One region of the Streptomyces sp. NPDC127100 genome, then DNA from elsewhere that is predicted to be linked to it. Evidence: predicted binding sites of a transcription regulator. Region 1 holds the regulator's gene; the other holds the start of a gene.
What was found. The regulator HrcA, encoded in region 1, represses chaperone genes, less so after heat shock. The targets are predictions, from matches to a motif close to TTNGCACTCNGNNNNNCNGAGTGCNAA.
Positions count from the first base shown of each region.

Region 1 (14,583 bases):
CCCAGCCGACGATCCGCCGGGCCAGCTTCTCCACGACGAGCTGGGAGGTGTGCCCGCCCCGGTTCTCGCGCACGTCGACGACGAGGCCCTCCCGGGCCACCTCGACCCGCAGGTCGCGGTGGATCTGCGCCCAGCCGGGCGCCTGCATGTCGGGGACGTGCAGGTAGCCGAGCCGGCCGCCGGACCTCTCGTGGACGTGGGCGCGGCGGTCGGCGACCCAGGCGTGGTAGCGCAGCGGCTCCTCGTCGGCGAGGGGGACGACGACGGCGTGCCGGAGGTCGCCGCCGCCGGACGGGGAGACGGTCAGCTCGACCGGCTTGCCGGCGGTGCCGACGAGCAGCGGGCCGGGCCCGGTGACCGGGTCGACGGGCTGACCCGCGACCGCGACGATCGCGTCGCCGGCCCGCACCGCGACGCCGGGCGCGGCGAGCGGGGAGCGGGCGTGGGGGTCGGAGGTCTCCGAGGGCAGGACGCGGTCGATGCGCCAGGTGCCGTCCTCGTGGCGGGAGACGTCCGCGCCGAGCAGGCCCTGCCGGGTGCCGCCGCCGTGGCCGCCGCGCGGGGTGACGTAGGCGTGCGAGGTGCCGAGCTCGCCGTGCACCTCCCACAGGAGGTCGACCAGGTCGTCGTGGGTGGCGACGCGGTCCAGGACGGGCCGGTAGCGGTCGAGGACGCCGTCCCAGTCGACGCCGTTCATGTCGGGCCGCCAGAAGTTGTCCCGCATGATGCGGCCGGTCTCGTCGTACATCTGGCGCCACTCGGCGGCCGGGTCGACGGTCTGCCGGACCCGGCCCAGGTCGACGGTGATGTTGGTGTCGCTGTCCTCGTCGCCCGAGGCCCGCCGGTCGCTGGGCACGACCTTGAGCCGTCCGTCGGTCCACAGCAGCACCCGCTTGCCGTCGCCGCTGACCTCGAAGTGGTCGGCGTCGCCCGCGAGGTGCTCGACGCGCTGCTGGGCGAGGTCGTAGCGCTCCAGCTCGGTGTGCGGGTCGGGGTCGTCCGGGTTGGCGCGGGAGGCGCCGAGGACGCCGATGACCGGGTGGCGCAGCCACAGGACGCCGTCCTTGGCGGCGCGCAGCCGGGAGTAGCGGGCGGCCTCCACCGGGAAGGGCACGATGCGGTCGGCGAGGCCCTCGATGTCGATGCGGGTCGTCGGGGTGCCCTCGCTGTCGGGGGTCTCCTCGCGGTCCGGGGTCTCGAAGGGGCGGCCGTGGCGCTGCGGGCCGAAGGGCGAGGGGGTGGTCGCGGCCAGCGTGATCAGGTACGGGCGGGCGCCCTCGACGAAGGCCAGGTCGAAGACGTGCTCGTCGTAGACCGGGTCGAAGGAGCGGGTGGAGAGGAAGGCGAGGTGCTTGCCGTCCAGGGTGAAGGCCGGCGAGTAGTCGCGGAAGCGCAGCGGGGTCGCCTCGCTCACCGACAGGTCGGTGGTGTTGGCGAGTTTGAGCTGGCGCAGCGGGTCGGGGCCGGGGTGGGACCAGGCGAGCCAGGCGGAGTCGGGCGAGAAGACGAGGCCGGAGGCGTCACCGTCCTCGCTGCGGTCGACCTCGCGGACCTCGCCGGTCTCGCGCTCGACGAGCAGCACCCGCCCGTCGTGCGAGGCGACGGCGGCGCGGCTGCCGTCGGGTGCCACGGCGAGGCCGAGGACCCGGCCGAGCTGCCCGGCGGCGAGGCGGCGCGGGGTGGCGCCGGGCGCGAGGCCGGTGGCGGGCGCGAACTCCAGCGCGTCGTCGCCCTCGGCGTCCGTCACCCACACCACCCACTCCTCGCCGTCGGCGCGGAAGGTGCGCGGCAGCCGGGCGCGGACACCGGGCGTGGCCGCCAGGGCGCGGGCCGGGCCGGCGCGGTGGGTGACCCAGTGGACGCCGCCGCGCACCGCGACGGCGCTGCCGCGGGCGGTGTGGTCGGGGGACGCGGAGCCGAACCAGCGGGCGGCGTCGACCGGGTGGGCCTGGAGGTCGGCGCGCGAGCCGCCGAGCCGGATGTCGAGCCGGCGCGGCTCGGCGCCGTCCAGGTCGTCCAGCGTCCACAGCTCACCGGCGCTGGAGTAGACGACCCGCGTGCCGTCGGTCGCGGCGTGCCGGGCGTAGAAGCCGTCGAGCGGCGTGTGCCGGCGCAGGTCGGAGCCGTCGGCGAGGGAGGAGTAGAGGGCGCCGGTGCCCTCGTGGTCGGAGAGGAAGGCGATCCGCCCGCCGGCCCAGAACGGGTACTCGATGTTGCCGTCGAGGTCGGCGTGCAGCCGCGTGAACTCGCCGTCGTCCCCGGCGTCGATCCACAGCTTGCCCGCCGTGCCGCCCCGGTACCGCTTCCACCAGGCGGCCTCGCGGCCCATCGACACGGACAGCAGCACGGTGTGCGGCCCGTACGCGACGTCGCCGACGGGCCCGTAGGGCAGGGTGGCGGCGGGTCCGCCGTCCAGCGGGACGGCTCGGGCCCAGCTGCGGCGCAGGCTGGCCTGGCCGTGGGTGCTGAGGGCGAGGACCCGTCCCTCCGGGGTCCAGCCGCGCACCTGGGTCCGCATGCCGCCCCAGTGCGTGAGGCGTCGGGCCGGGCCGCCGTCGACGGGCGCGACGTGCACCTCGGGGGCGCCGTCGCGGGTGGACGTCCAGGCGACGGTGGTGCCGTCGGGCGAGATGCGCGGGTGGTTCACCGGCATGTTGTCGGCGCTGACCCGCCAGGCCCGGCCGCCGTCGAGCGGGGCGAGCCACACGTCGTCCTCGGCGGTGAAGGCGACCAACTCGCCGTGCGGGTGCGGAAAGCGGAGGTAGGCAGGCGCTGCGGGCTGAGTCACCCGCACAGCCTATGCAGGGGCGGGGGTCGATCGACAGGGGTTCGGATCACTTCCCGCCGATGCGCGGGAGGCGACGGCCGCGCCCGGCGGGCTACTTGCCCTCCACGGGCCGGCAGTGCGGATCGTCCGGGCACCAGATGGTCCGGGTGACGGTGACCGTGGGGCCCGGCCGCTGTCCGGCGGGGTCCTTCGCGGGCGGGGAGGTCCCGGCGTCGCAGTTGCCCAGTCCCTTGACGTGGAACCACTGCTTGCCGCCCACCTCGGCGGTCAGGTCGCCGCGCACGCAGGCGCCGTTGACGACGCGGGTGACCTTGCCGTCGACGGTGATGTCCCGCCCGTCGTCCGTCTTCCCCTGGCAGTGCACGGAGGCGACGGTGTTCTCGCCCGCCGGGGCGGTGGTCCCGTCGCTTGTGGAGGACGCGGTGCACGTGAGCCACCGCACCCCGGCGTCGCGCCGGTCGAGTTCCCCGGTCACGGTCCGGTCGGTCGTGTACGCCACCGTCGCCGAGCCGAGTCCGCCCGGGTCGCAGGCGACGAGCCCGCCCACGGCGACGACCGCGACGGCCACCATCGGCGCCACGCGCCGACCGCCCGGCACGCTGCTCGGCGTGCTCGGGATGCTCGGGATGCGCCAAATCCGCCTCAATGCCCCCATGGAGGGCAGCCTGCCACTGGTGCGGGGCGCACCGGTAGAGCGCATACGGCCACTCCTCGCTACCGTGCGGCGCATGGGCAACGACCGCAGACGGCGCAGGCTCGTCGTGGACGAACGGACGACGTACCTGTGGAGCCACCGGCAGCGGAGGGGCCGCGACGGCGTCTGGCGCGACGCCCTCACGCTGTACCGCGACGGCGTCCGCGTCCGGATCGTCTTCCCGGCGGGCGAACCGGGCTCGGGCCGGTACACCACCGAGGGCGACTCCTGGTTCGAGGGCTGCGTGGCCGACGGCCGCGGCAACCTGCTCAACCTGCGCGAACCCGGTGTCGTACGGGCGCTGGTGGACGAGGCGGGCCGGCGCGGCCTGCTGCCCGGCGACGGGGGCCGTCCGGTGGAGCTGGACGGCTGGGAGCTGTTCCCCGCGGTGGCGTCGGCGCCCGCCGCCACCGCCGGGTGACGCCCCGTCAGGACCAGCGGCCGGTGCGGGCCAGGAGGACGGCGGTCGCCGCGGTGCCGGCGGTGGAGGTGCGCAGCACGCTGCGTCCGAGGCGGTAGGGCTTCGCACCGGCCGCCGCGAAGAGCGCCAGCTCCTCCGGCGACACACCCCCTTCGGGGCCGACGACCAGCACGATGTCGCCGGAGGCGGGGAGTTCGGCGGCGGCCAGCGGCTCCTCGCCGCTCTCGTGGAGCACGGCGGCGAAGGCGGCGTCGGCCAGAAGTGACGCAACCTGCTTGCCGCTCGCCGCGTCCGCGACGTCGGGGAAGCGGACCCGGCGGGACTGCTTGCCGGCCTCCCGGGCCGTCGCCCGCCACTTGCCGAGCGCCTTCAGGCCGCGCTCGCCCTTCCACTGCGTGACGCAGCGGGACGCCGCCCACGGCACGATCGCGTCGACCCCGACCTCGGTCATCGTCTCGACGGCCAGCTCTCCCCGGTCCCCCTTGGGCAGGGCCTGGACGACGGTGACGCGGGGCTGCTCCGGCGGCTCCTCGTGGACGCCGTCCAGCCCGGTCACGACCAGGCGGTCCTTGCCCTCGGCGGCCTTCACCACGCCCTCGGCCCAGCGCCCGCGCCCGTCGGTGAGGACGACGTCCTCGCCGGGCCGCAGCCGCTTCACGGAGACGGCGTGCCGTCCCTCGGGGCCGCCCAGGACGTACTCACCGCCGGCCAGGTCCCCCGGCCCGAGCGAGTCGACCACGAACACCGGAGCCGTCATCGGCCCGTACCTCCCGTCACGTACTGCGACAACGCCGTTCCCGCGGACGCGAGTTCGGCGGCCAGCACCTCCACGAGCTGCCCCGCGGGCAGCTCCCGGGCCATCCGGTGGCCCTGTCCCGCCCAGAGCGCCATGCCCTGCGCGTCGCCCGCCTTCGCCGCGGCCTTGCGCAGCGGCGAGGTGAGGTGGTGCACCTCCGGGTAGGCCGCGGGGGCGTACGGGCCGTGCTCGCGCAGGAAGCGGTTGACCAGGCCGCGGGCGGGGCGGCCGGAGAAGGCGCGGGTCAGTTCGGTGCGGACGAACAGCGGGTTGGTCAGCGCCTCCTTGTGGAGGGCGTGCGCGCCGGACTCGGGGGTGGCGAGGAAGGCGGTGCCGAGCTGGGCCGCGCTCGCGCCGGCCGCGAGCACCGCGGCGATCTGGGCGCCGCGCATGATGCCGCCGGCGGCGACGACGGGCAGGCTCACCGCCTCGCGGATCTGGGCGAGCAGCGACAGCAGCCCGATCCCGGCGCCGCCGGTCTCCGGATGGTCGCGGTGGGTGCCCTGGTGTCCGCCGGCCTCGACGCCCTGCGCGATCACCGCGTCGGCGCCGGCCCGCTCGACGGCCCGGGCCTCGTCGGCGGTGGTCGCCGTGACCAGGGTGAACGTGCCGACGCGGTGGAGCGAGTCGACGACCTCGGGACTCGGCACGCCGAAGTGGAACGACACCACCGGCACCGGGTTGTCCAGCAGCACCGCGAGCTTGGTGTCGTAGCCGTCGTCCCGGCCGCAGTCGGGGTCGCCGAGCTCGGTCCCGTACCAGGCGGCCTCACCGGCGAGCTGGTGGGCGTAGACGCCGACGGCGGAGGGGTCGGCCGTCTCCGGCTGCGGCACGAAGAGGTTGACGCCGAAGGGGCGGGCGGTCAGCCCCCGCACCTGCTTGATCTCCTGGTACATCCCGTCCGCGGTCTTGTACCCGGCGGCCAGGAACCCCAGCCCTCCCGCCTCGCACACCGCGGCGGCGAGCTGCGGCACGGAGACGCCGCCCGCCATGGGCGCCTGCACGATCGGGTAGGGGAAGAGATCGGTCAGTGCGGAGGACATGAGCGCATGTTGTCACGTCCTCCGCACGAGTCCGAATCCGGGCTTCCGCCGGCATACGCCAGGAGCATCCGCACCGCGAAGCCCCTGGCGGCGGCCCGTGTCAGCGCCCGTTGAACGCGTCCTTCAGCCGGGAGAACAGGCCCTGCTGACCGGGCTGACCGTGTCCGCCCGGGGGACCACCCCCGGACCCCCGGCAGACCGGCGCGCACCCCCGAAGAGCACGACACCGCCGGCCGCAGCCACCCGACAGCGCACCCCGTCAGCGCCCGTTGAACGCGTCCTTCAGCCGGGAGAACAGGCCCTGCTGACCGGGCTGGAACTGGCCCTGGGGCCGTTCCTCGCCGCGCAGCTTGGACAGCTCCCGCAGGAGGCGCTCCTGCTCGGGGTCGAGCTTGGTCGGGGTCGTGACCTCGACGTGGACGATGAGGTCGCCCCGGCCGCCGCCGCGCAGGTGGGTGACGCCGCGCCCGTGCAGCGGGATCGACTGGCCGGACTGGGTGCCGGGCCGGATGTCGACCTCCTCCATGCCGTCGAGCGTCTCCAGCGGCACCTTCGTGCCGAGGGCCGCCGCCGTCATCGGGATGGTGACCGTGCAGTGCAGGTCGTCGCCGCGGCGCTGGAAGGTCGAGTGCGGCAGCTCGTGGATCTCCACGTACAGGTCGCCGGCGGGGCCGCCGCCGGGGCCGACCTCGCCCTCGCCCGCGAGCTGGATCCGGGTGCCGTTGTCCACACCGGCCGGGATCTTCACGGTCAGGGTGCGCCGCGAGCGGATCCGGCCGTCGCCCGCGCACTCGGGGCACGGGGTGGGGACGACGGTGCCGAAGCCCTGGCACTGGGGGCAGGGGCGGGAGGTCATGACCTGACCCAGGAAGGACCGGGTGACCTGCGACACCTCACCGCGGCCGCGGCACATGTCACATGTCTGGGCCGAGGTGCCGGGGGCCGCGCCCTCGCCGTTGCAGGTGTTGCAGACGACGGCCGTGTCGACCTGGATGTCCTTGGTCGTCCCGAAGGCGGCCTCGTCCAGCTCGACCTCGAGGCGGATCATCGCGTCCTGGCCCCGGCGGGTGCGCGAGCGCGGACCGCGCTGCGACGCCGTACCGAAGAACGCGTCCATGATGTCCGAGAAGTTCCCGAAGCCACCCGCGCCGAAGCCGCCCGCGCCCGCTCCGCCGGCCTGCGAGAGCGGGTCGCCGCCGAGGTCGTAGACCTGCTTCTTCTGCGGGTCCGACAGCACCTCGTAGGCGGCGTTGATCTCCTTGAACCGCTCCTGGGTCTTCGGATCGGGGTTGACGTCCGGGTGCAGCTCGCGGGCGAGCCTCCGGAACGCCTTCTTGATCTCGTCCTGGGACGCGTCGCGGCGTACGCCGAGTACGGCGTAGTAGTCCGTGGCCACCTACGACTCCGCCAGGATCTGTCCGACGTACCGTGCCACTGCGCGTACCGCTCCCATCGTTCCCGGGTAGTCCATGCGGGTCGGTCCGACCACGCCGAGCTTGGCAACCGCCTCGCCGCCCGAACCGTAGCCCACCGACACGACGGACGTGGAGTTGAGTCCTTCGTGGGCGTTCTCATGACCGATACGGACGGTCACGCCCGGATCCTTCGCCTCGCCGAGCAGCTTGAGGAGCACGACCTGCTCCTCCAGTGCCTCCAGGACGGGCCGGATCATGAGGGGGAAGTCGTGCCCGAAGCGGGTGAGATTGGCGGTGCCGCCGATCATCAGCCGCTCCTCGTTCTCCTCGACCAGCGTCTCCAGCAGTGTGGAGAGCACCGTGGAGACCGTACCGCGGTCCTCGGCCTCGAAGGCCTCCGGCAGATCCTCGACCAGGCTCGGGACGTCCGAGAACCGGCGGCCCGCGACCCGGCTGTTGAGCCGCGCGCGCAGATCCGCCAGGGACGCCTCCCCGAACGGCGCCGGGCAGTCGACCATGCGCTGCTCGACCCGCCCGGTGTCCGTGATCAGCACGAGCATCAGGCGCGCGGGCGCCAGGGAGAGCAACTCCACGTGCCGCACGGTCGACCGGGTCAGCGAGGGGTACTGCACGACGGCGACCTGCCGGGTGAGCTGCGCGAGCAGCCGCACCGTGCGGGCCACCACGTCGTCGAGGTCGACGGCGCCCTCCAGGAAGTTCTGGATGGCGCGCCGCTCGGGCGCGGTCATCGGCTTGACGCCGGCCAGCCGGTCGACGAAGAGCCGGTAGCCCTTGTCGGTCGGGATGCGCCCCGCGCTGGTGTGCGGCTGGGCGATGAAGCCCTCGTCCTCGAGGGCCGCCATGTCGTTGCGCACGGTGGCCGGGGACACGCCGAGGTTGTGCCGCTCGGTGAGGGCCTTGGAGCCGACGGGCTCCTCGGTGCCGACGTAGTCCTGGACGATGGCGCGCAGCACCTTCAGCCTGCGTTCACTGAGCATCGCGCACACCTCCAAAAAGCCGTCCGCCCGGTGTTCTCCCTGGCACTCACCGTGTTCGAGTGCCAGACTTCCCCGGCCCAGTGTACGGCCGCGGGGTACGCCCCCGGCAAGGGCGGGGCGCCGCCGTCGTGACCGGGGCCCTCCGGCGCTAGCGTCGGCGCCGTGACGGTGACTTGGGAAGACCTGGGGTGGGAGCGGCTGGCGGCCGGGGTGGGGCGGTGCCGCCTGCCGGGGTGGGACTGCACGGCGGGGCTGGTCGTCGGCGCGGACGCGGCGCTGTCGGTCGACGCCGGGTCGGGCCTCGGCGAGGGCGCGCGGTTGCGCGGGGCGGCGCGGGAGCTCGCCGGTCGCCGTGTGACGCATCTCGCGCTGACCCACGCGCACTTCGACCACGTCCTCGGCGCCGCGGCGTTCGCGGGCGCGGAGGTCTTCGGGGCGGCGGGCGTGGCCGCGGTCCTCGCGGGGGGCCGGGAGGCGCTGCGCGCGGACGCGGTGGCCCACGGCCTGGACGCCCGGCTCGCGGAGGAGGCCGCGGACGCCCTCGTCCCGGTGCGCCACGAGGTGTCCGGCGAGCGGACGCTCGACCTGGGCGGCGGCCGGCGGGTGGTGCTGGCCGACGTGGGCCCCGGGCACACCGGGCACGACCTCGCGGTGCTGGTGCCGGGAGACCCCGCGGTCGTCTTCTGCGGGGACCTGGTCGAGGAGTCCGGCGAGCCGCAGGCGGGGCCCGACGCCGTACCGGCCCGCTGGCCGGCCGCCCTCGACCGGCTGCTCGGCCTGGGCGGCGAGGACGCGCTGTACGTTCCCGGGCACGGGGCGGTGGTGGACGCGGCGTTCGTCCGGGCCCAGCGGGACGCGCTGGCCGCCCGCTTCGGCGTGTCGCGTTGATCACGGCGCGGGCGTTCCTCGTATCGTCGGCAGAATGCGCCAGTACTCCGCCGATCTGACCCCGCCGTGGAAGAAGCCGCAGCCGGTGCCCGAGGTCCCGGCCGACCCCGGTCTGGTGGTCGAGGAGCCCGGCACCGGCTTCTGCGGCGCGGTGGTCTCCTGCGAGGCGGGGACGGTGACGCTGGAGGACCGCTTCGGCAAGCACCGGGTGTTCCCGATGGAGCCGCGCGGCTTCCTGCTGGAGGGCCGTGCGGTGACCCTGGTCAGGCCGGCGGCGGGTCCGGTACGGCCCACCCGTACGGCGTCCGGTTCGGTGGCCGTCCCCGGCGCCCGGGCGCGCGTGGCCCGCGCCGGCCGCATCTACGTCGAGGGGCGGCACGACGCCGAGCTGGTCGAGAAGGTCTGGGGCGACGACCTGCGGGTCGAGGGCGTGGTCGTGGAGTACCTGGAGGGGGTCGACGACCTGCCGTCCGTCGTCGACGGTTTCGCGCCGGGCCCGGACGCGCGGCTGGGCGTCCTGGTGGACCACCTGGTGCCGGGGTCGAAGGAGTGGCGGATCGCCGAGGCGGTGACGAGCGAGCACGCGCTGGTGGTGGGCCACCCCTACATCGACATCTGGGAGGCGGTGAAGCCGTCCTCCCTGGGCATCGCCTCCTGGCCGCGGGTGCCGCGCGGCCAGGACTGGAAGACGGGGGTGTGCCGGGCGCTGGGCTGGCCGGAGAACACGGGGGCCGCCTGGCAGCACATCCTGGGGCACGTGCGGTCCTACAAGGACCTCCAGCCGGAACTGCTGGGCCGCGTGGAGGAACTGATCGACTTCGTGACGGCCTGAGTCCCCCGCAGCCGGGCGGGAGGGAGCCCGGTCAGTCGACCAGGTCCCGCACCACCGCGTCCGCCAGCAGCCGCCCGCGCAGGGTCAGCACGGCCCGCCCCTCCCCGTACGGCCCCTCCTGGAGCAGCCCGTCCGCCAGCGCCCGGCGCGAGGCCGCGAGGCCCTCCTCCCGCAGCAGCGACAGCGGCACCCCCTCGCGCAGCCGCAGCTCCAGCAGGATCCGCTCCACCCTCCGGTCCTCGTCCGTCAGCACCTCACGCCCGGCCCCCGGCGACTTCCCCGCCGCCAGCACCCCCGCGTACGCCCCCGGGTGCTTGACGTTCCACCAGCGCACCCCGCCCACGTGCGAGTGCGCGCCGGGTCCGGCACCCCACCAGTCGGCCCCCCGCCAGTACAGCTCGTTGTGCAGGCACCGCCCCGCGTCGGAGGTCGCCCAGTTCGACACCTCGTACCAGTCGAAGCCCGCCCCGGACAGCGTCTCCTCGGCGATCAGGTACCGGTCGGCGTGCACGTCGTCGTCGGTCATCGGGACCTCGCCGCGGCGGATGCGCCGGGCGAGCTGCGTGCCCTCCTCCACGATCAGGGCGTACGCGGAGACGTGGTCCGGTCCGGCGCCGAGCGCCGCGTCCAGCGAGGCCCGCCAGTCGTCGTCGGACTCGTCCGGGGTGCCGTAGATCAGGTCGAGGTTGACGTGGTCGAAGCCGGCCGCGCGGGCCTCGGCGACGCAACGCTCGGGGCGGCCCGGGGTGTGGGTGCGGTCCAGGATCCTCAGGACGTGCTGCCGGGCGCTCTGCATGCCGAAGGAGATCCGGTTGAAGCCGCCCTCGCGCAGGGTGGCGAGGTACGCCGGGTCGACCGACTCCGGGTTGGCCTCCGTCGTCACCTCCGCGTCGGCCGCGAGGCCGAACTCGTCGCGGATCGCGTGCAGCATCCGCACCAGGTCACCGGCGGCCAGCAGGGTGGGCGTGCCGCCGCCGACGAAGACCGTGCGGACCTCGCGCGGGTCGTCGCCGAGCACCCTGCGGGCCAGGCGGACCTCGTCGACGAGCGTCTCGGCGTAGTTGTCGCGGGAGGCGAGGACGCCGCCGGTGCCGCGCAGCTCGGTCGCGGTGTAGGTGTTGAAGTCGCAGTAGCCGCAGCGGGTCGCGCAGTACGGGACGTGCAGGTAGAAACCGAGGGGGCGGTCGGCGGCGCCGGCGAGCGCGGACGCGGGCAGCGCGCCGTCGGCGGGGACGGGTTCGCCGTCGGGGAGTGCGGAGGGCATGCGTTCCATTGTCCCGTACGGCCGCGGTTACTCGGCCTGGAGCACCAGCAGCGCCAGGTCGTCCTCCGGGGGCCGGGCCCCGAACTCGTGCACCAGCCGCCTGATGCGCTCGGCGACCAGTCCGGCGTCCAGCCCCGCGCACCCGGCGAGCGCATCCGCGAGCCCGTCGCCGTCGTCGAACTGGCGGGAGCCGCTGCGCCGCTCGGTGACGCCGTCCGTGACGCACAGCAGGGTCTCGCCGGACCGCAGCTCGAAGGTCTCGCTGGTGTAGGTCGCGTCCTCGAGGACGCCGAGGAGGGTCTGCGGCCCGGCGACCGTGCGGACGGTGCCGTCGGGGGCGAGCAGCAGGGGCAGCGGGTGCCCGGCGGAGGCGAGGGTGCAGCGGACGACGCCGTCGCCGGCGGGGACCAGCTCGCCGTAGAGCAGGGACAGGAAGCGGGTCTGCGGTCCGTCGCCCGGGGCAACCGGACGGCCTCCGGCGGCGATGAGGGCGCGGGCGGCGGCGTCCGCGGCCTCGGTGGCGTCGTCGAGGAGGAGCTGGTTGAGGCGGTCGAGGACGTCGGGGACGCCGTACCCCTCGCGGGCCAGCAGCCGCAGCCAGGGCCGGGCGAGCCCGATGACGACGGCGGCCTCGGGGCCCTTGCCCTGGACGTCGCCGATGGTGAAGCACCAGCGGCCGTCGCCGGCCTGGAAGAGGTCGTAGAAGTCGCCGCTGGGTCCGCCCTTGTCGCACGGCTCGTGGACGAGGGCGCTGCGCACGCCCGGGATCTCGGCGACGGCGCCCGGCAGCAGACCGCGCTGGAGGACGGCGCTGATGGTGACCTGGCGGGCGTACTGGCGGGCGGCGCCGATGGCGAGCGCCACCCGGCGGCTGAGGTCCTCGACCAGGCCGCTGATCTCGTCGGGGAAGCGGGAGGTGCCGGCCCGCCCGATGACCAGGGTGCCCAGCGGCCGGCCGCCGGTGACGAGGCGGTAGGCGAGCGCGGCGCCGTGCGGACCGAGCGCGTCGCCGGGCCAGGGGTGGACGACGGGGCCGGAACGCCACGGGTCGCGGGCGCGGGGCGGGGCCTTCTCCAGGGCCGGCCACAGGGCGTCGACGCGGCTCTCGGCGGCATGCCAGACGCGGGCCAGCCGTGCTCCGACGGCCGCCCCGGTGTCGTCGCCCCAGGCTCCCCGGCCCAGGGCCTCGTCCTCGAGCCACACGGCGCACCAGTCGGCGAGGCGCGGCACGACGAGCTGGCCGGTGAGGGAGGCGACCAGGTCCTCGTCGAGCTGTCCGGCCAGCAGGTCGGAGGCCTCGGCGAGGAAGGACAGGGCCCCGCGGCCCAGCCAGTCCCGGTCGCGCACGCCGCGCCGCCCCGGTTCGGCCGTGCCGTCCCCCGGGTCCGGCCACCGGGGGCCGTCCGGCCACGGAGTGCGGTCCGGCCCGTCCGCCGCGCCGGCGCCGCACTCGGTCGGTCGGACCCCGAGTGCCGCGTCGGCGCCGCACTCGGTGTCCACCCGGCCGTCCGGGTCCTCCGGGGGCTCGGTGCCGGCCGGGGACAGGGGGTGCCGCGGCTCCTGCTCACCGGCGTCGGCCCCGGCCCGTCCGGCGGTCTCGTCGTCCCGCGCGGGCAGGCGGGCCCAGACCGTCTTGCCGCCCGGCCGGTAGGTGATGCCCCAGGCCTCGGAGAGCGCGGCGACGAGCCGCAGGCCGCGCCCGTACTCCGGGGTCTCGCCCGGCATGTCCTGACCGCCGCCCCGCGGCGCACGGGAGAGGTGGCGGTCGGCGACCTCGACGACGAGCGCGCCCGTCTCCTCCAGCCGGCAGATCACCTCGACGTCGGTCCCGGCGTGCACGACGGCGTTGGTGACCAGCTCGCTGACGACCACCAGCGCGTCGGCGGCGAGGTGGCCGGTGAGCCGCTGCGCCCCGGGCAGGCCGAGCGCGGCCCAGTCGGCGAGCGTGGCCCGCACCGTCGCGCGGGCCGCGCCCGGCGCGAGGGAGCTGCCGAGCAGGGTCACGTGCGCCCGCGCGCACTCCCGGGCCGGCGCCTCGGCGGCGGGTGCGGGTGCACCGCCGGCACAGGAGACGGTTTCCCGTTGCGTCGGAATGGCCCCCATGGACGGCTCCCCGGGCAGTTCGTGCGAGTGCTTCGCAGTCGTTGCCCGACAGAGTGACAGAACGGACCCGTCCATGAGCACGGAGTCACCGAAGTGGACCGCCACGGGTGAGAACCGTGCTAGAGGAACACCCGAACGCAGGTCCCCCGGCCGAGTTCCGAGCCGTGCGGCCGTCCTCGTCCGCCGCGCGGACGGCCGCGGTGCGCTACGCCTCGCGCGAGCCCTCGTACATCTCCTCGATCAGGTGCTTGTACTCGCGCTCCACCACCGGCCGCTTCAGCTTCAGGCTCGGGGTGATCTCGCCGTGCTCGACGTCGAGGTCGCGGGGCAGCAGGCGGAACTTCTTGATGGTCTGCCAGCGCTGGAGGCCCTCGTTGAGCTGCTTGACGTAGCCGTCGACCATCTCGACCGTCTCCGGCGCCGCGACGACGTCCGCGTACGGCTTGCCGTCCAGGCCGTTGTCCTTCGCCCACTCCATGATCGCGGCCTCGTCGAGGGCGATGAGCGCCGTGCAGAAGTTCCGGTCGGCGCCGTGGACCAGGATGTTGGAGACGTACGGGCACACCGCCTTGAACTGGCCCTCGACCTCGGCGGGCGCGATGTACTTGCCGCCCGACGTCTTGATCAGGTCCTTCTTGCGGTCGGTGATGCGCAGGTAGCCGTCGGGCGAGAGCTCGCCGATGTCGCCGGTGTGGAACCAGCCGTCGGACTCCAGGACCTCGGCGGTCTTCTCGGGCAGCTTGTGGTAGCCCTCCATGATGCCGGGGCCGCGCAGCAGGATCTCGCCGTCGTCCGCGATGCGCACCTCGGTGCCGGGCAGCGGCTTGCCGACCGTGCCGGTGCGGTAGGCCTCGCCGGGGTTGACGAAGGAGGCGGCGGAGGACTCGGTGAGGCCGTAGCCCTCCAGGATGTGGATGCCGGCGCCGGCGAAGAAGTAGCCGATCTCCGGCGCGAGGGCGGCCGAGCCGGACACGCAGGCCCGCAGCCGGCCGCCGAAGGCCTCGCGGATCTTGGCGTAGACGAGCTTGTCGGCGACGCCGTGCCGGGCGGACAGGCCGAAGGGCGCGCTCACGGTGCCGGTGCGCTTGAAGTTGTCCTGGGTGACCTTGGCGTACTCGCGGGCGACGCCGGCGGCCCACTGGAAGATCTTGTACTTGGCTCCGCCGCCCGCGCGGGCCTTGGCGGCGACGCCGTTGTAGACCTTTTCGAAGATGCGCGGGACGGCGGCCATGTAGGTCGGCCGGACGACCGGCAGGTTCTCGATGATCTTGTCGACGCGGCCGTCGACGGCGGTGACGTGACCGGCCTCGATCTGGCCGGAGGTGAGCACCTTGCCGAAGA
Region 1 is NZ_JBHXFL010000044.1:3,578-18,160, reverse strand. It holds gene ACFWJB_RS29225 (S41 family peptidase) at 1-2,794, opposite strand, end outside; gene ACFWJB_RS29220 (hypothetical protein) at 2,880-3,443, opposite strand; gene ACFWJB_RS29215 (hypothetical protein) at 3,517-3,903, shown strand; gene ACFWJB_RS29210 (16S rRNA (uracil(1498)-N(3))-methyltransferase) at 3,911-4,660, opposite strand; gene ACFWJB_RS29205 (nitronate monooxygenase) at 4,657-5,742, opposite strand; gene dnaJ (molecular chaperone DnaJ) at 6,002-7,138, opposite strand; gene hrcA (heat-inducible transcriptional repressor HrcA) at 7,139-8,155, opposite strand; gene ACFWJB_RS29190 (MBL fold metallo-hydrolase) at 8,318-9,043, shown strand; gene ACFWJB_RS29185 (DUF3097 domain-containing protein) at 9,078-9,875, shown strand; gene hemW (radical SAM family heme chaperone HemW) at 9,907-11,139, opposite strand; gene ACFWJB_RS29175 (SpoIIE family protein phosphatase) at 11,167-13,242, opposite strand; gene ACFWJB_RS29170 (AMP-dependent synthetase/ligase) at 13,448-14,583, opposite strand, start outside.

Region 2 (14,583 bases), on a different contig from region 1:
GGATACCGCCACGCCCGCCGTGACCGTCGCGCTGCACGACGGTACGGACGTCATCGCCTCGTCGAGCCAGGTGGACGCACGCCGGCACGGTGAGCTGCTGCTCCCCGCCGTCGACCGGGTCCTCGCCGAGGCCGGACTGCGACTCGACGCCGTCACCGGCGTCGTCGCCGGCATCGGCCCCGGCCCCTACACGGGGCTGCGCGTCGGCCTGATGACCGCGGACACCTTCGGGCTCGCGCTCGGCGTCCCCGTGCACGGCGTGTGCACGCTGGACGGACTGGCGTACGCGGCCGACCTGGAGGGTCCCTTCGTGGTGGCGACGGACGCCCGCCGCAAGGAGGTCTACTGGGCCCGCTACGCCGACTCCCGCACCCGTCTCACCGATCCGGCGGTCGACCGTCCCGCCGACATCGCCGAGCAGGTGGCCGGGTTGCCCGCCGTCGGCGCCGGCGCCCTGCTGTACCCGGACACCTTCCCGCGGGCGCACGAGCCCGAGCACGTGTCCGCCGCCGCCCTGGCCCGCCTGGCCGCCGAGAAGCTCGCGGCGGGTGAGGAACTGCCCGCGCCCCGGCCGATGTACCTGCGCCGGCCGGACGCCCAGGTCCCCAAGAACTACAAGGTGGTCACCCCCAGGTGACCGGGCCCGTGACCTCGACCGTGGACGCCGTGCTGCGCGAGATGCGCTGGTGGGACATCGACCCGGTGCTCCGGCTGGAGCGGGAGCTGTTCCCGGAGGACGCCTGGTCGCGGGGGATGTTCTGGTCCGAGCTGGCCCACGCGCGCGGGCCGGGCGCGACCCGGAAGTACGTCGTCGCGGTGCTGCCGGACGAGGCCGGCGCGAACGGCGACCGCATCGTGGGCTACGCGGGCCTCGTCGCCTCCGGCGAGCAGTCCGACGTGCAGACCATCGCCGTCGCCCGCGACCACTGGGGCACCGGACTCGGCGCGCGGCTGCTGACCGAACTGCTGCGGGCGGCCACCGCCTTCGAGAGCACGGAAGTGCTGCTGGAGTGCCGGGTGGACAACACCCGTGCGCAGCGGCTGTACGAGCGCTTCGGTTTTGAACCCATCGGCTTCCGGCGCGGCTACTACCAGCCGGGCAACGTGGACGCCCTGGTGATGCGCCTGACCACAGCGCCCGGCGGCGGCCCCGCCGCGGGCGCCGACCCCGTACAAGGAACCGACAACCATGGCTGACTCACGCGACGAACCTCTCGTACTGGGGATCGAGACCTCCTGCGACGAGACCGGTGTCGGTGTCGTGCGCGGCACCACCCTGCTGGCCGACGCCGTCGCCTCCAGCGTCGACGAGCACGCCCGGTTCGGCGGCGTCGTCCCCGAGGTGGCGAGCCGCGCCCACCTGGAGGCGATGGTCCCCACCATCGACCGCGCGCTGAAGGAGGCGGGCGTCAGCGCCCGCGACCTCGACGGCATCGCCGTCACCGCCGGCCCCGGCCTGGCCGGCGCCCTGCTGGTCGGCGTCTCGGCGGCCAAGGCGTACGCCTACGCGCTCGGCAAGCCCCTGTACGGCGTCAACCACCTCGCCTCCCACATCTGCGTCGACCAGCTCGAGCACGGGCCGCTGCCCGAGCCGACCATGGCGCTGCTGGTCTCCGGCGGGCACTCCTCGCTGCTGCTGTCGACGGACATCACCTCCGACGTCCGGCCGATGGGCGCCACCATCGACGACGCGGCCGGCGAGGCCTTCGACAAGATCGCCCGCGTGCTGAACCTGGGCTTCCCCGGCGGCCCGGTCATCGACCGGTACGCGCGCGAGGGCGACCCGAAGGCGATCGCGTTCCCGCGCGGACTCACCGGGCCGCGCGACCCGCAGTACGACTTCTCCTTCTCCGGGCTGAAGACGGCCGTGGCCCGCTGGATCGAGGCCAAGCGGGCGGCGGGCGAGGACGTGCCGGTGCGGGACGTGGCGGCCTCCTTCCAGGAGGCGGTCGTGGACGTGCTGACCCGCAAGGCGGTGCGGGCCTGCAAGGACCAGGGCGTCGACCACCTGATGATCGGCGGCGGCGTGGCCGCCAACTCGCGGCTGCGGGTCCTGGCGCAGGAGCGCTGCGAGGCGGCCGGCATCCGGCTGCGCGTGCCGCGGCCCAAGCTGTGCACGGACAACGGCGCCATGGTCGCCGCCCTCGGCGCCGAGATGGTCGCCCGGAACCGGGCCGCCTCCGACTGGGACCTGTCGGCGGACTCCTCGCTGCCGGTGACGGACCCGCACGTGCCGGGGCAGGGCCACACGCACGACCACGTCCACGAGACGGCCAAGGAGAACCTCTACCCGTGACCGTCGCGCTGATGTGGGAGGCGCGGGCCGTGCCCGGCCGGGGCGAGGACCTGCTGGCCTGGGCGCGGGCGCAGCCCCTGGACGGCAGGCCGCTGCGCCGGGAGACGCTGCGCGCCCCGCAGGACCGGGTCCTCGTCGTCACCTGGTGGGACGCCGCCTACGACGCCGACCTGCCCGAACTGCCGGAGCCGGACGGGAGCCTGGTCACGCGGGCGGTGCACCGGTGGCGGTTCGAGTCGGTGGCCGCGGACTGACCCGGAGCGCCCGCGCCGGCGCCGGCGGCGTCAGAGCGCCGGTGACACCTCCGCGTCGCAGCGCAGCCGCCGGTCCGGTCCGAGCACCCGTGCCGGGCCGGTGAGCGTCAGCCGCGCCGTGTGGCGGACGTCCGCACTGGACGCCGCCAACCTCAGTTCCAGGGCACCGGGTTCGACGGTCCGGCGGCCCGAGCGGTCGGTGAACGCCGAGAGGTCGGCGTGGAACCGGAACGTCACCCGGCGGGCCTCGCCGGGCGCCAGCTCCAGCCGCCGGTAGCCGATCAGGCGGACGTCCGGGCGGGTCACCGACGCCACCGGGTCGTGCAGGTAGAGCTGCACCACCTCGGCGCCGGACCGGTCACCGGTGTTGCGCACGGTCACCGACACGTCGTACGAGCCGTCCGTGCCGATCTCCACGCCGTCCTGCGGGCCGTTCTCCGTGCCGTCCTGCGGGCCGCCGGTGGGGCCCTCCCACGCGAACGTCGTGTACGAGCGGCCGTGGCCGAAGGGGTACAGCGGGGTCGGGTCGAGGTTGCTGACCTCGCCGGCCAGGCCCAGCGGAGGCTGGAGATAGGTCCACGGCTGGCCGCCGGGCAGGTGCGGCACGCTCACCGGGAGGCGGCCGGAGGGGGAGACGCGGCCCGACAGCACGCCCGCCACCGCCGGGCCGCCCTCCTCGCCGGGGAAGAACGCCTGCACGGCGGCGCCGAGCCGCCCGTGCCAGCGGCCGAGCGCGTAGGGGCGCCCGGTCAGCAGCACCAGGACCACCGGCACGCCCGTCGCGACGAGCGCGTCCAGCAGCGCGCCCTGGACCCCGGGCAGCCTGAGGTCGCTGACGTCGCAGCCCTCGCCGGAGGTGCCCCGCCCGAACAGTCCGGCCCGGTCGCCCAGGACCGCGACGCACACGTCGGCCTCGGCGGTCCGCGCCACCGCCTCCTCGAAGCCCGACGTGTCCGGCCCGGAGGTGTCGCAGCCCTCGGTGAACGTCACCTTGGCGTCGGGCAGTTCGGCCCGCAGGGCGTCCAGCACGGTCGGGATGTCGATGCCCGCAGGCACCCCGGGGTGGTGGGGGAGGACGTGGGACGGGAAGGAGTAGCAGCCCAGCATGGCCAGGGCGTCGGCGGCCCGCGGGCCGACCACCGCGATCCGGGCGTCGGGGGCGAGCGGCAGGACGCCGTCGGGATTGTCCAGGAGCACCACCGACTCCTCGGCCAGCCGGCGGGCCAGGGCGCGGTTGGCGGGGGAGTCCAGGTCGACCGGGCCGGGGCCGCCGGCCGGCTCGGGCGTCCAGTCCTCGTCCAGCAGGCCCAGTTCGCACTTCTGGAGCAGCACGCGGCGGGCCGACACGTCGATCAGTTCCTCGGGGACCTCGCCCGCCCGGACCGCCTCCAGCAGGGGCCTGCCGTAGCAGCGCACCGTCGGCAGCTCCACGTCGATGCCGGCCGCGAGGGCCAGGTGGGCCGCCTCGGCGGGGGTGCCGGCGACCCGGTGCAGGGACTCCAGGAAGCCGATGCCGAAGTAGTCGGCGACCACCGTGCCGGTGAAGCCCCACTCGTCCCTCAGCAGGCCGGTCAGCAGTGCCGGGTCGGCCGAGGCGGGGACACCGTCCGTCTCCGTGTAAGCCGCCATCACCGACCGGGCGCCGCCCTCGCGCAGCGCGAGCTCGAACGGCGGGAGCGTCACGTCGGCGAACTCCCGCACGCCCGCCCGCACCGGGGCCAGGTTGCGGGCGCCGGCCGAGGAGGCGTACCCGGCGAAGTGCTTGAGCGTGGCGACGACCCCGGCCGACTCCAGGCCCCGGACGTAGGCGCTGCCGATCGTGCCGACCAGGTACGGGTCCTCGCCGATCGTCTCCTCCACCCGGCCCCAGCGCGGGTCCCGCACGACGTCCAGGACGGGGGCGAGGCCCTGGTGGACGCCGACCGAGCGCAGGTCGTGGCCGATGCGCCGGGCCATCTCCTCGACCAGGTCGGGGTCGAAGGCGGCGCCCCAGGCCAGCGGCACCGGGTAGGCGGTGGCCCGCCAGGCGGTGAAGCCGGCCAGGCACTCCTCGTGGGCGAGCGCCGGGATGCCGAAGCGGCCGGCCTCGCGGATGCGGTGCTGGGCGCGGGCGAGGGCCCGCGCGCCGAGGGCCGGGTCGACGGGGGCGGTGCCGAACGGGCGGGTGAGCTGGCCGAGACCGTGGGTGATCAGCTCGTCCCAGTCGTGGTCGGCGGTCATCTCGTGCTGGAGCGGGGCGACGCCGTCGCCGTCCGTGGCGGCGCCCACCCACACGCCGTACAGCTGTGCGGCCTTCTCCTCCAGGGTCATCCGGGCCAGGAGGTCGTCGACGCGGGCGGCGGCGGGCAGGGCGGGGTCACGCCAGGGCGCGGTGGTCATGGAACTCCTGTCGGGGTGGACGGGACGGCTGCCCTCTCACGAACGCTTGGTCACGAACGACTGCGAATGTTTCGACGTAACCATCGAATGTTCCGGAAACCTATGGCCGGGGGAAGTCTTCGTCAAGAGGGGCAGCGGGGTTACGATCGCCGCCATGACATCCCCGCAGCCCGCCGAAACACGGCCGCAGAGGCGGTCCGCGCAGACCGCGACCCTCGCCGAGATCGCCCGCGAGGCCGGTGTGTCGGCACCGACTGTTTCGAAGGTCCTCAACGGCCGCGCCGACGTCGCCCCCGCGACCCGGGCCCGCGTGGAGGACCTGCTGCGGGCCCACGGCTACCGGCGCAGGCGGGCCGAGGCGACCCGCTCGCCCCTGATCGACCTGGTCTTCCACGAGCTGGAGAGCGCCTGGGCGATGGAGGTCATCCGGGGTGTGGAGAACGTGGCGCGGGACGCGGGGCTCAGCGTCGTGCTCTCCGAGAGCGCCGGCCGCCTCACACCCGGCAGGACCTGGGCCGACCAGGTCGCCGCCCGCCGCCCGCACGGCGTCGTCCTCGTGCTGTCGGGGCTGGACGAGTCCCAGCGGGCCCTGCTGACCAGCCGCTCCATCCCGTTCGTGGTCATGGACCCGGCCGGCGACCCGGGTGCCGACGTGCCGTCCATCGGCGCCACCAACTGGCAGGGCGGCCTCGCCGCCACCCGCCACCTGATCGACCTGGGGCACACCCGCATCGGAGCGATCAGCGGCCCCACCCGGATGATGTGCAGCCGCGCCCGCGTCGACGGCTACCGGGCCGCCCTGGAGACGGCCGGGCTGCCGGTCGACCCGGAGCTGATCGTGACCGGCGACTTCCACCACGAGGCCGGCTACCGCCAGGGCCTGGAACTGCTGCGCCGCGCCGACCGGCCGACCGCGGTCTTCGCCGGCAACGACCTCCAGGCGCTCGGGCTCTACGAGGCCGCGCGCGAACTGGGGCTGCGCATCCCGCAGGACCTGAGCGTGGTCGGGTTCGACGACCTGCCGGTGGCGCGCTGGGTGGGACCGCCGCTGACGACCGTGCGGCAGCCGCTCACGGAGATGGCCGAGGCGGCGGCCCGTCTCGTGCTGGACCTCGGCCGCGACGACGGCCCGGCCGCGGCCACCCGGGTGGAGCTGGCCACCAGCCTGGAGGTGCGCAGCAGTACGGCACGGCCGCCGGCCGCCTGAGGTGGCCGACGGCCGGCCGAACGCCGGGTCGAAACATTCGCGAAAGGTTTCGGTGCCCGTCGGCCCCCACCTCGCCGGCCGCCACTCGCCGGTCCGTTCCGGCTCGGTCCGTTCGGGCTCGGTTCGGTCACCCTCGGTCCGGTCACCTTCGCTCCGTCCGCCCACGGGGCGAGAAGTCTGAGAATTTCCGCAGAATGCCGTGCGCGTCTACCCGCCCCCGATAATTCGGACTTATGTTCCTCCTGGACGGGGCACTCGGGTGGGGACGCGAGCGGAACGGGCGGGGGCGGGCGCATGGCCGCGCGGGCGGGTCGGAACGGACGTTCGGCGATCAGGACCGCGGGCCTCGCCCTGGCGGGCGCCCTGCTGCTGGGCATCGCCGCGGCGGGCTGGGCGTACTGGCACCTGAACGGCAACATCAGAAGCGTCGACATCGACGGCGCGCTCGGCGACGACCGGCCCGTCCGGCCCCTCACCGCCCCCTCCGCCTCCGCGTCCGCGCCGCCCAGCGGTGCGCTGAACCTCCTCGTCCTCGGCTCGGACTCGCGCAGCGGCGAGGAGAACCGGGAACTGGGCGGCGGCGACAGCGAGGGCGCCCGGTCCGACACGGCGATGGTCGTCCACCTCGACGCCGGCCGGACCTCCGCCACCGTCGTCAGCATCCCGCGCGACACGCTCGTCACCCGCCCGTCCTGCCCGCTGCCGTCCGGCGGCACGAGCGCGGAGGCCGACGGCGCGATGTTCAACACCGCGTACGCCCTGGGCGGGCCCGTCTGCGCGGTCAAGACCGTCGAGTCGCTCACCGGCGTCCGCATGGACCACTACATCGAGATCGACTTCTCCGGCTTCGCCGAACTGGTCGACGCCCTCGGCGGCGTCACCGTCACCACCGACGTGGACATCGACGACGACAAGTCCCACCTCCACCTGGACGCCGGCACCCACCACCTCGACGGCACCCAGGCCCTCGGGCTGGCCCGCACCCGGTACGGGCTGGCCGGCGGCAGCGACCTCGCCCGCATCGGACTCCAGCAGAAACTCGTCAAGGCGCTGCTGGGCCGGATCTCCGACGCCGGCCTGCTCACCGACCCCGCCCGGCTGTACCGGGTCGCCGACGCGGTCACCGGCAGCCTGACCACCGACACCGGGCTGGACTCGCTGGGCGAGCTGACGGACCTCGGCCGCAGCCTCGCGGGCCTGTCGGAGGACGCCGTGCGGACGGTGACGATGCCGGTCGATCCGGCACCGTGGGACACCAACCGGGTGGTGGCCCGGGAACCGGACGCCCGGAAGCTGTGGGAGTCGCTCCGCTGAACCACCTCTGACCTGCGAGGATGCCGGTGCGGATGCGGCCGGGACGGAGGCCGGAAAAAATTCTCGGGAAAAATCCGGGGCGCTGTCGATCCACGGCCCTCCCGTTCGACGTACGGGTGAGAGGCCGGGAGCGACCCGGTCCCGGACCACCGACCGAGGAGTCACCATGCCCCGCTACCTGTCGCTCGTGCGCATCGACGAGAACAACACCCCCGCCGGCGGCCCCAGCCCGGAGCTGATGCAGCGCATGGGGGAGCTGATGGAGGAGATGACGAAGGCCGGCGTCCTGCTGGACACCGCCGGGCTGACCCCCACCGCCCAGGGCACCCGCGTCCACTACGAGGCCGGGCAGCTCTCCGTCACCGACGGTCCCTTCACCGAGACCAAGGAGGTCATCGGCGGCTACGCGCTGATGCAGGCCAAGGACATGGCCGAGGCGATCGAGTGGACCAAGCGCTTCCTGAAGGTCCACGAGGAGCACTGGACGGTGACCTGCGAGGTGCGGGAGATCATGGAGGGCTGACGTCCGCTTCGTTCCGGGCGCGCGAGGGTGTTGCATGTGGGCTGTGAAGCCACAGCCCACGGCCGCCCCGCGCGGCACCACCGCCTCCGACCGGACCACGGAGGCGATCGAGACGGTCTTCCGGCTGGAGTACCCGCGCGTGGTCGCCGGCGTCGCCCGCGTCGTCCGGGACGTCGGCATCGCCGAGGAGATCGCGCAGGACGCGCTGGTCGCGGCCCTGGAGCAGTGGCCCCGCGACGGGGTGCCCGACCGTCCGGGCGCCTGGCTGACGACCACCGCCCGGCGCCGCGCCGTCGACCTGGTCCGGCGCCGGGAGACCTACGCCCGCAAGCTGGCGGAGATCGGCCGGGACCTGCCCGTCGCCGCCCCGCCGGAGGAGCCCGCCGACCCGGACGGCATCGACGACGACCTGCTGCGGCTCGTCTTCACGGCCTGCCACCCGGTGCTGTCCGCCGAGGCGCGCATCGCGCTGACGCTGCGCCTGCTGGGCGGCCTGACCACCACCGAGATCGCCCGCGCCGTCCTGGCACCGGAACCGACGGTCGCGCAGCGCATCGTGCGCGCCAAGCGGACGCTGGCGGCACGGAACGTCGCCTTCGAGGTCCCGTACGGACCGGAGCGGACGGCCCGGCTCGGCTCGGTCCTGGAGGTCATCTACCTGATCTTCAACGAGGGCTACGCGGCCACCGCCGGCGACGACTGGCTGCGGCCCGGCCTGTGCGAGGACGCGCTGCGCCTGGCCCGTGTGCTGTCCGCCCTCATGCCGAAGGAACCCGAGGTCCACGGCCTGACCGCGCTGCTCGAGTTCCAGGCGTCCCGCACCGCCGCCCGCACCGGCCCCGACGGCGCCCCCGTCCTGCTCAGGGACCAGAACCGCCGCCGCTGGAACCGCATGCTCATCGCCCGCGGCATCACCGCCCTCGCCCGCGCGAACGCCCACGCCGCCGGTGCCCCCGGCCCGTACGCGCTCCAGGCCGCCATCGCCGCGTGCCACGCCATGGCGTTCACCTACGAGGAGACCGACTGGCCGCGCATCGCCACGCTGTACGGGCTGCTCGCGGCCCGCGCCCCGTCCCCGGTCGTCGAACTCAACCGCGCGGTCGCCGTGTCGATGGCCGAGGGTCCGGCCCCGGCGCTCGCCCTCGTCGACGCCCTCGCGGCCGAACCCGCCCTGCGCGGCTACCACCTGCTGCCCAGCGTCCGCGCCGACCTGCTGCTGCGCCTGGGCCGTACGGCGGAGGCCCGCTCGGAGTTCGAACGCGCCGCGTCCCTGACCCGCAACGAACGCGAACGCGACCTGCTGGCCCGCCGCGCACGGGAGTGCGGCTGAGACGCCGTCAGCGCACCGGGTGCCCGATCAGCATCGTCGGCGCCCCCGCGACCCGGGTCATGAACACCGTGGCCGCGTTCGGCCCCTGGGGCCTGACCTTGCGGCGCAGCTCCTCCGGCTCGACCGCCGAGCCGCGCTTCTTCACGGTGAGCGTGCCGACCCGGCGCTCCCGCAGCAGCGCCTTCAGCTTCTTGACGTTGAAGGGCATCCGGTCGGTGATCTCGTACGCCGTGGCGTACGCCGTCGGCACCAGGTCGTCCGCGGTGACGTAGGCGATGGTCGCGTCGAGCAGCCCGCCGCCCACCCGTGCGGCGACCTCGGCGACCAGATGGGCCCGGATGACGGCACCGTCGGGCTCGTACAGGTACCGGCCGGGTGTGCGGACCTCCGGGTCGGGCAGGCCGGTGCCGAGCAGGGTGCGCGGCCCCGGCAGCAGCGTCGCCCGGACCGCCCCCGGCGCGGTGCCGAACCACAGCACCGCCTCCTTCACGTCCCCGCCGTCGGAGATCCACTCGGCCTCGGCGTCGTCCGGCACCGCCTCGTGCGGAATGCCGGGCGCCACCTTCAGCGCGGCGGCGCGCGGCGCCTTACGGGCGGCCTCCACGGCCCAGGACAGCGGCGGCGAGTACGCCTCGGGATCGAAGATCCGGCCCCGTCCGCCGCGCCGCGCCGGGTCGACGAAGACGGCGTCGTACCCGCTCGTGTCCACCTCGGTGACGTCCGCCTCGCGCACCTCGACCAGGTCGGCCAGCCCGAGCGCCTCGGCGTTGGCGCGGGCGGCCCCCGCCGTCGCCGGGTCGCGGTCGACGGCCAGGACCCGGATGCCCGCGCGGGCCAGCGCGATCGCGTCGCCGCCGATCCCGCAGCACAGGTCGGCGACCGAGGTGATGCCCAGCTCCTTGAGGCGTTCCGCCCGGTACGCCGCCACGCTCGCCCGGGTCGACTGCTCCACCCCGTTCGGCGTGAAGAACATCCGCCCGGCGTCCTCGGCCCCGAACTTCGCCACCGCCCGCTGCCGCAGCCGCGCCTGCCCGAGCGCCGCCGACACCAGCCCGGCCGGGTGGTCGCGGCGCAGCCGGGTGGCGACGGCCAGCTCCCGCGCGGGGTCGGTGTCGCGGACCTCGTCGAGCAGGGCGCGGCCGTCGGGGGTGAGCAGGGCGTGGAGGGCGTCGAGGTCGTTCACCGGCCCATTGTGGGCCAGTCGGTGGATGGTGTGCCCGCGGCGCGGTGTCGGGGGCCGGCCAGCAGCCCGGGGCTGCGAGGATCCGGCACCATGCGACTAGTCGTACAAAATGACAAAAGCCGGGCGTCCGGGGTGCCCCGGGCGGCTTCCGGGACGTCTCCGGGGGCCCGGGTGCGCGGCGGCCTCGCCGTGCTCCTCGTCGCCGCCCTCGCCTCCGCCTGTGCGCAGGACACCACCGGGGTCCGGGGCGCCCCCGGGCAGCAGCCCCTCGAGGCGCCCCCGGCCCGCGCGCTCGACACCTACGCGTCCCGGCTGCGCGCGGCGCAGACCGCCCGGGTCGCCGCCGCCGAACGCTGGAACCTGCGGCAGGTCCCGCTGACGGCCCCGCCGCCCCCCGCCGAGAAGCCGCGGATCACGGCGCGGGAGGGCTTCGAGGTGGACGGGCAGGAGGACCTCCCGCCGGTCTTCACCACCGTCCCCACCGAGGAGCGGGTCGTCTTCCTCACCATCGACGACGGCGCCGAGAAGGACCCGGCCTTCCTGCGCATGATGAGCGAGCTGCGGATCCCGTACACGGTCTTCCTCACCGACGACGAGATCAAGGACGACTACGGCTACTTCGAGGAGATGCAGACCCGCGGGGTCACCCTCAACAGCCACACCCTGAGCCACCCCTACCTCCCGGCGCTCTCCTACGAGCAGCAGAGACGCGAGATCTGCGGCATGCAGGAGGTGATCGAGAAGCGTTACGGCAAGCGCCCCGCCCTCTTCCGCCCGCCCTTCGGCAACTACAACCGGGACACCCTGCGCGCCGCCAGGTCCTGCGGCGTCAGGTACGCGCCGATCTGGAACGAGGAGGTCTACGTCGACCACTGGGAGTACCGCGAGTGGGACCAGGACCTCCACCCGGGTGACATCGTCCTCACCCACTTCCGGGGCCGCGACGACTGGGACGGCACGATGACGGACATGGTCCGCCGCTTCCTGGACCGGATCACCGCCGCCGGATACGCGGTGGCCCGGCTGGAGGACTACCTGTGAGGCGCGGGCGGTTCCGGCCGGCCGGGGCCGCCCTGGCAGCCGTACTGCTCACCGGCTGCGCCCCGTTCGCCGGCCCCGCCGGCCACCCCACGGCCGGCAAGGCGGCCCGGGCGGGCGGCGGGGGACACGCGCCGCCGCCCGTCCTGGACCACGTCCGCACCGCCGACCGGGTCGTCTTCCTCACCTACGACGACGGCGCCGACCGGGACCCCCGCCTCGCGGGCCTCGTCCGCGAACGGCGGCTCCCGGTCACCCTGTTCCTCTCCGACACCGTGGCCGGGCCGGCGTACGGCCGCTTCGCCCGGCTGCGTTCCGTCGGCGCGAGCCTGCAGAACCACACCCTGGACCACCGCGCCCTGCGCGGCCTGCCCTACGCCGGCCAGCGCGCCGAGATCTGCGGCCAGCAGACCAAGCTCCACTCCCGCTTCGGCGTCCGCCCCCGCCTCCTGCGCCCGCCCCACGGGCGGTACGACCCGACGACCCTGCGGGCCGCCGCCGACTGCGGCATCACGGCCGTCGTCCTGTGGCGGGCCGAGCTGGACGCCGACGGCGACCTGACCTGGACCCGCGGCGACCACCGCCTCCACCCCGGCGACATCGTCTCGGTCACCGCCCCGTCCCGCACGGAGCACCTGCTGCGCCGGATCGAGCGGCAGGACCTCCGGGTGGGCCGCCTGGAGGACTACCTCTGACCTTCGGCGGACGGCCGGCGACTTCCCGGCCGAGGCAGCGCCTCCAGCCCCCGGGGGGCGCCCGCGCCACGCCGAGGGTGCGTCACAAACCCGGCGCTCGGACGGGAAAGTCCCACGACGCGCCGCATGCATTGGCACTCCGCTTGACCGAGTGCTAATCGCGGTCATAGTCTCGGGTCTGGCACTCCCCCCTGGAGAGTGCCAACTACGCGACGGGCAGGTCCGGCACCCGCGACGACGGATCCACCTGGTCGCCACCTCAGACAGTTAACCCCGTGAGATCTCCGAAGGGGGAGGTCGGATCGTGACGACCACCAGCTCCAAGGTTGCCATCAAGCCGCTCGAGGACCGCATCGTGGTCCAGCCGCTCGACGCCGAGCAGACCACGGCTTCGGGCCTGGTCATTCCGGACACCGCCAAGGAGAAGCCCCAGGAGGGCGTCGTCCTGGCCGTGGGCCCGGGCCGCTTCGAGGACGGCAACCGTCTTCCGCTCGACGTCTCCGTCGGCGACGTCGTGCTCTACAGCAAGTACGGCGGCACCGAGGTGAAGTACAACGGCGAGGAGTACCTCGTCCTCTCGGCCCGCGACGTGCTCGCGATCATCGAGAAGTAAGCCGTAGGTCGACTCACCTCGACTCTGCTCGACAGCTGCGCCCCTGGCCCCCGCGACCGATAAGAAGCCGGGCGCGAGGGGCGCAGTCTGTTTTCCGTTAGATCAGATTTCCGAGAGGGCTCACGCTCCCATGGCGAAGATCCTGAAGTTCGACGAGGACGCCCGTCGCGCCCTCGAGCGCGGCGTCAACAAGCTTGCCGACACGGTGAAGGTGACGATCGGCCCCAAGGGCCGCAACGTCGTCATCGACAAGAAGTTCGGCGCCCCCACCATCACCAACGACGGTGTCACGATCGCCCGCGAGGTCGAGATCGAGGACCCGTACGAGAACCTCGGCGCCCAGCTGGTGAAGGAGGTGGCGACCAAGACCAACGACATCGCGGGTGACGGCACCACCACCGCCACCGTCCTGGCCCAGGCCCTGGTCCGCGAGGGTCTGAAGAACGTCGCCGCCGGTGCCTCCCCGGCGCTGCTGAAGAAGGGCATCGACGCGGCCGTCGCCGCCGTGTCCGAGGACCTCCTCGCCACCGCGCGCCCGATCGACGAGAAGTCCGACATCGCCGCCGTGGCCGCGCTGTCCGCCCAGGACCAGCAGGTCGGCGAGCTCATCGCCGAGGCCATGGACAAGGTCGGCAAGGACGGTGTCATCACCGTCGAGGAGTCCAACACCTTCGGTCTGGAGCTGGACTTCACCGAGGGCATGGCCTTCGACAAGGGCTACCTGTCGCCGTACTTCGTGACGGACCAGGAGCGCATGGAGGCCGTCCTGGAGGACCCCTACATCCTCATCAACCAGGGCAAGATCTCCTCCATCGCGGACCTGCTGCCGCTGCTGGAGAAGGTCATCCAGGCGGGTGCCTCCAAGCCGCTGCTGATCATCGCCGAGGACCTCGAGGGCGAGGCGCTCTCCACCCTCGTCGTGAACAAGATCCGCGGCACCTTCAACGCCGTCGCGGTGAAGGCCCCGGGCTTCGGCGACCGCCGCAAGGCGATGCTGCAGGACATGGCCGTCCTCACCGGCGCCACCGTCATCTCCGAGGAGGTCGGCCTCAAGCTCGACCAGGTCGGCCTGGACGTGCTCGGCACCGCCCGCCGCATCACCGTCACCAAGGACGACACCACGATCGTCGACGGTGCCGGCAAGCGCGACGAGGTCGAGGGCCGCATCGCCCAGATCAAGGCCGAGATCGAGAACACGGACTCCGACTGGGACCGCGAGAAGCTCCAGGAGCGCCTCGCGAAGCTGGCCGGCGGCGTGTGCGTGATCAAGGTCGGCGCCGCCACCGAGGTGGAGCTGAAGGAGCGCAAGCACCGTCTGGAGGACGCCATCTCCGCGACCCGCGCCGCGGTCGAGGAGGGCATCGTCTCCGGTGGTGGCTCCGCCCTGGTCCACGCCGTCAAGGTCCTCGAGGGCAACCTCGACAAGACCGGCGACGAGGCCACCGGTGTGTCGGTCGTCCGCAAGGCCGCCGTCGAGCCGCTGCGCTGGATCGCCGAGAACGCCGGCCTCGAGGGCTACGTCATCGTCTCCAAGGTGGCGGAGCTCGAGAAGGGCAACGGCTACAACGCCGCGACCGGCGAGTACGGCGACCTGGTCAAGGCCGGCGTCATCGACCCGGTCAAGGTCACCCGTTCCGCCCTGGAGAACGCCGCCTCCATCGCCTCCCTCCTCCTGACGACCGAGACCCTGGTCGTCGAGAAGAAGGAAGAGGAAGAGCCGGCCGCCGCGGGCCACGGCCACGCCCACTGAG
Region 2 is NZ_JBHXFL010000003.1:220,756-235,338, forward strand. It holds gene tsaB (tRNA (adenosine(37)-N6)-threonylcarbamoyltransferase complex dimerization subunit type 1 TsaB) at 1-637, shown strand, start outside; gene rimI (ribosomal protein S18-alanine N-acetyltransferase) at 679-1,197, shown strand; gene tsaD (tRNA (adenosine(37)-N6)-threonylcarbamoyltransferase complex transferase subunit TsaD) at 1,190-2,296, shown strand; gene ACFWJB_RS05865 (hypothetical protein) at 2,293-2,550, shown strand; gene ACFWJB_RS05870 (glycoside hydrolase family 3 N-terminal domain-containing protein) at 2,581-4,929, opposite strand; gene ACFWJB_RS05875 (LacI family DNA-binding transcriptional regulator) at 5,084-6,136, shown strand; gene ACFWJB_RS05880 (LCP family protein) at 6,431-7,450, shown strand; gene ACFWJB_RS05885 (YciI family protein) at 7,617-7,973, shown strand; gene ACFWJB_RS05890 (RNA polymerase sigma factor) at 8,008-9,303, shown strand; gene ACFWJB_RS05895 (methyltransferase domain-containing protein) at 9,311-10,486, opposite strand; gene ACFWJB_RS05900 (polysaccharide deacetylase family protein) at 10,658-11,527, shown strand; gene ACFWJB_RS05905 (polysaccharide deacetylase family protein) at 11,524-12,219, shown strand; gene groES (co-chaperone GroES) at 12,524-12,832, shown strand; gene groL (chaperonin GroEL) at 12,963-14,582, shown strand.
Region 2: a site for HrcA is predicted at 12,351-12,377, ahead of groES (co-chaperone GroES). Genes of this name have one in related genera too.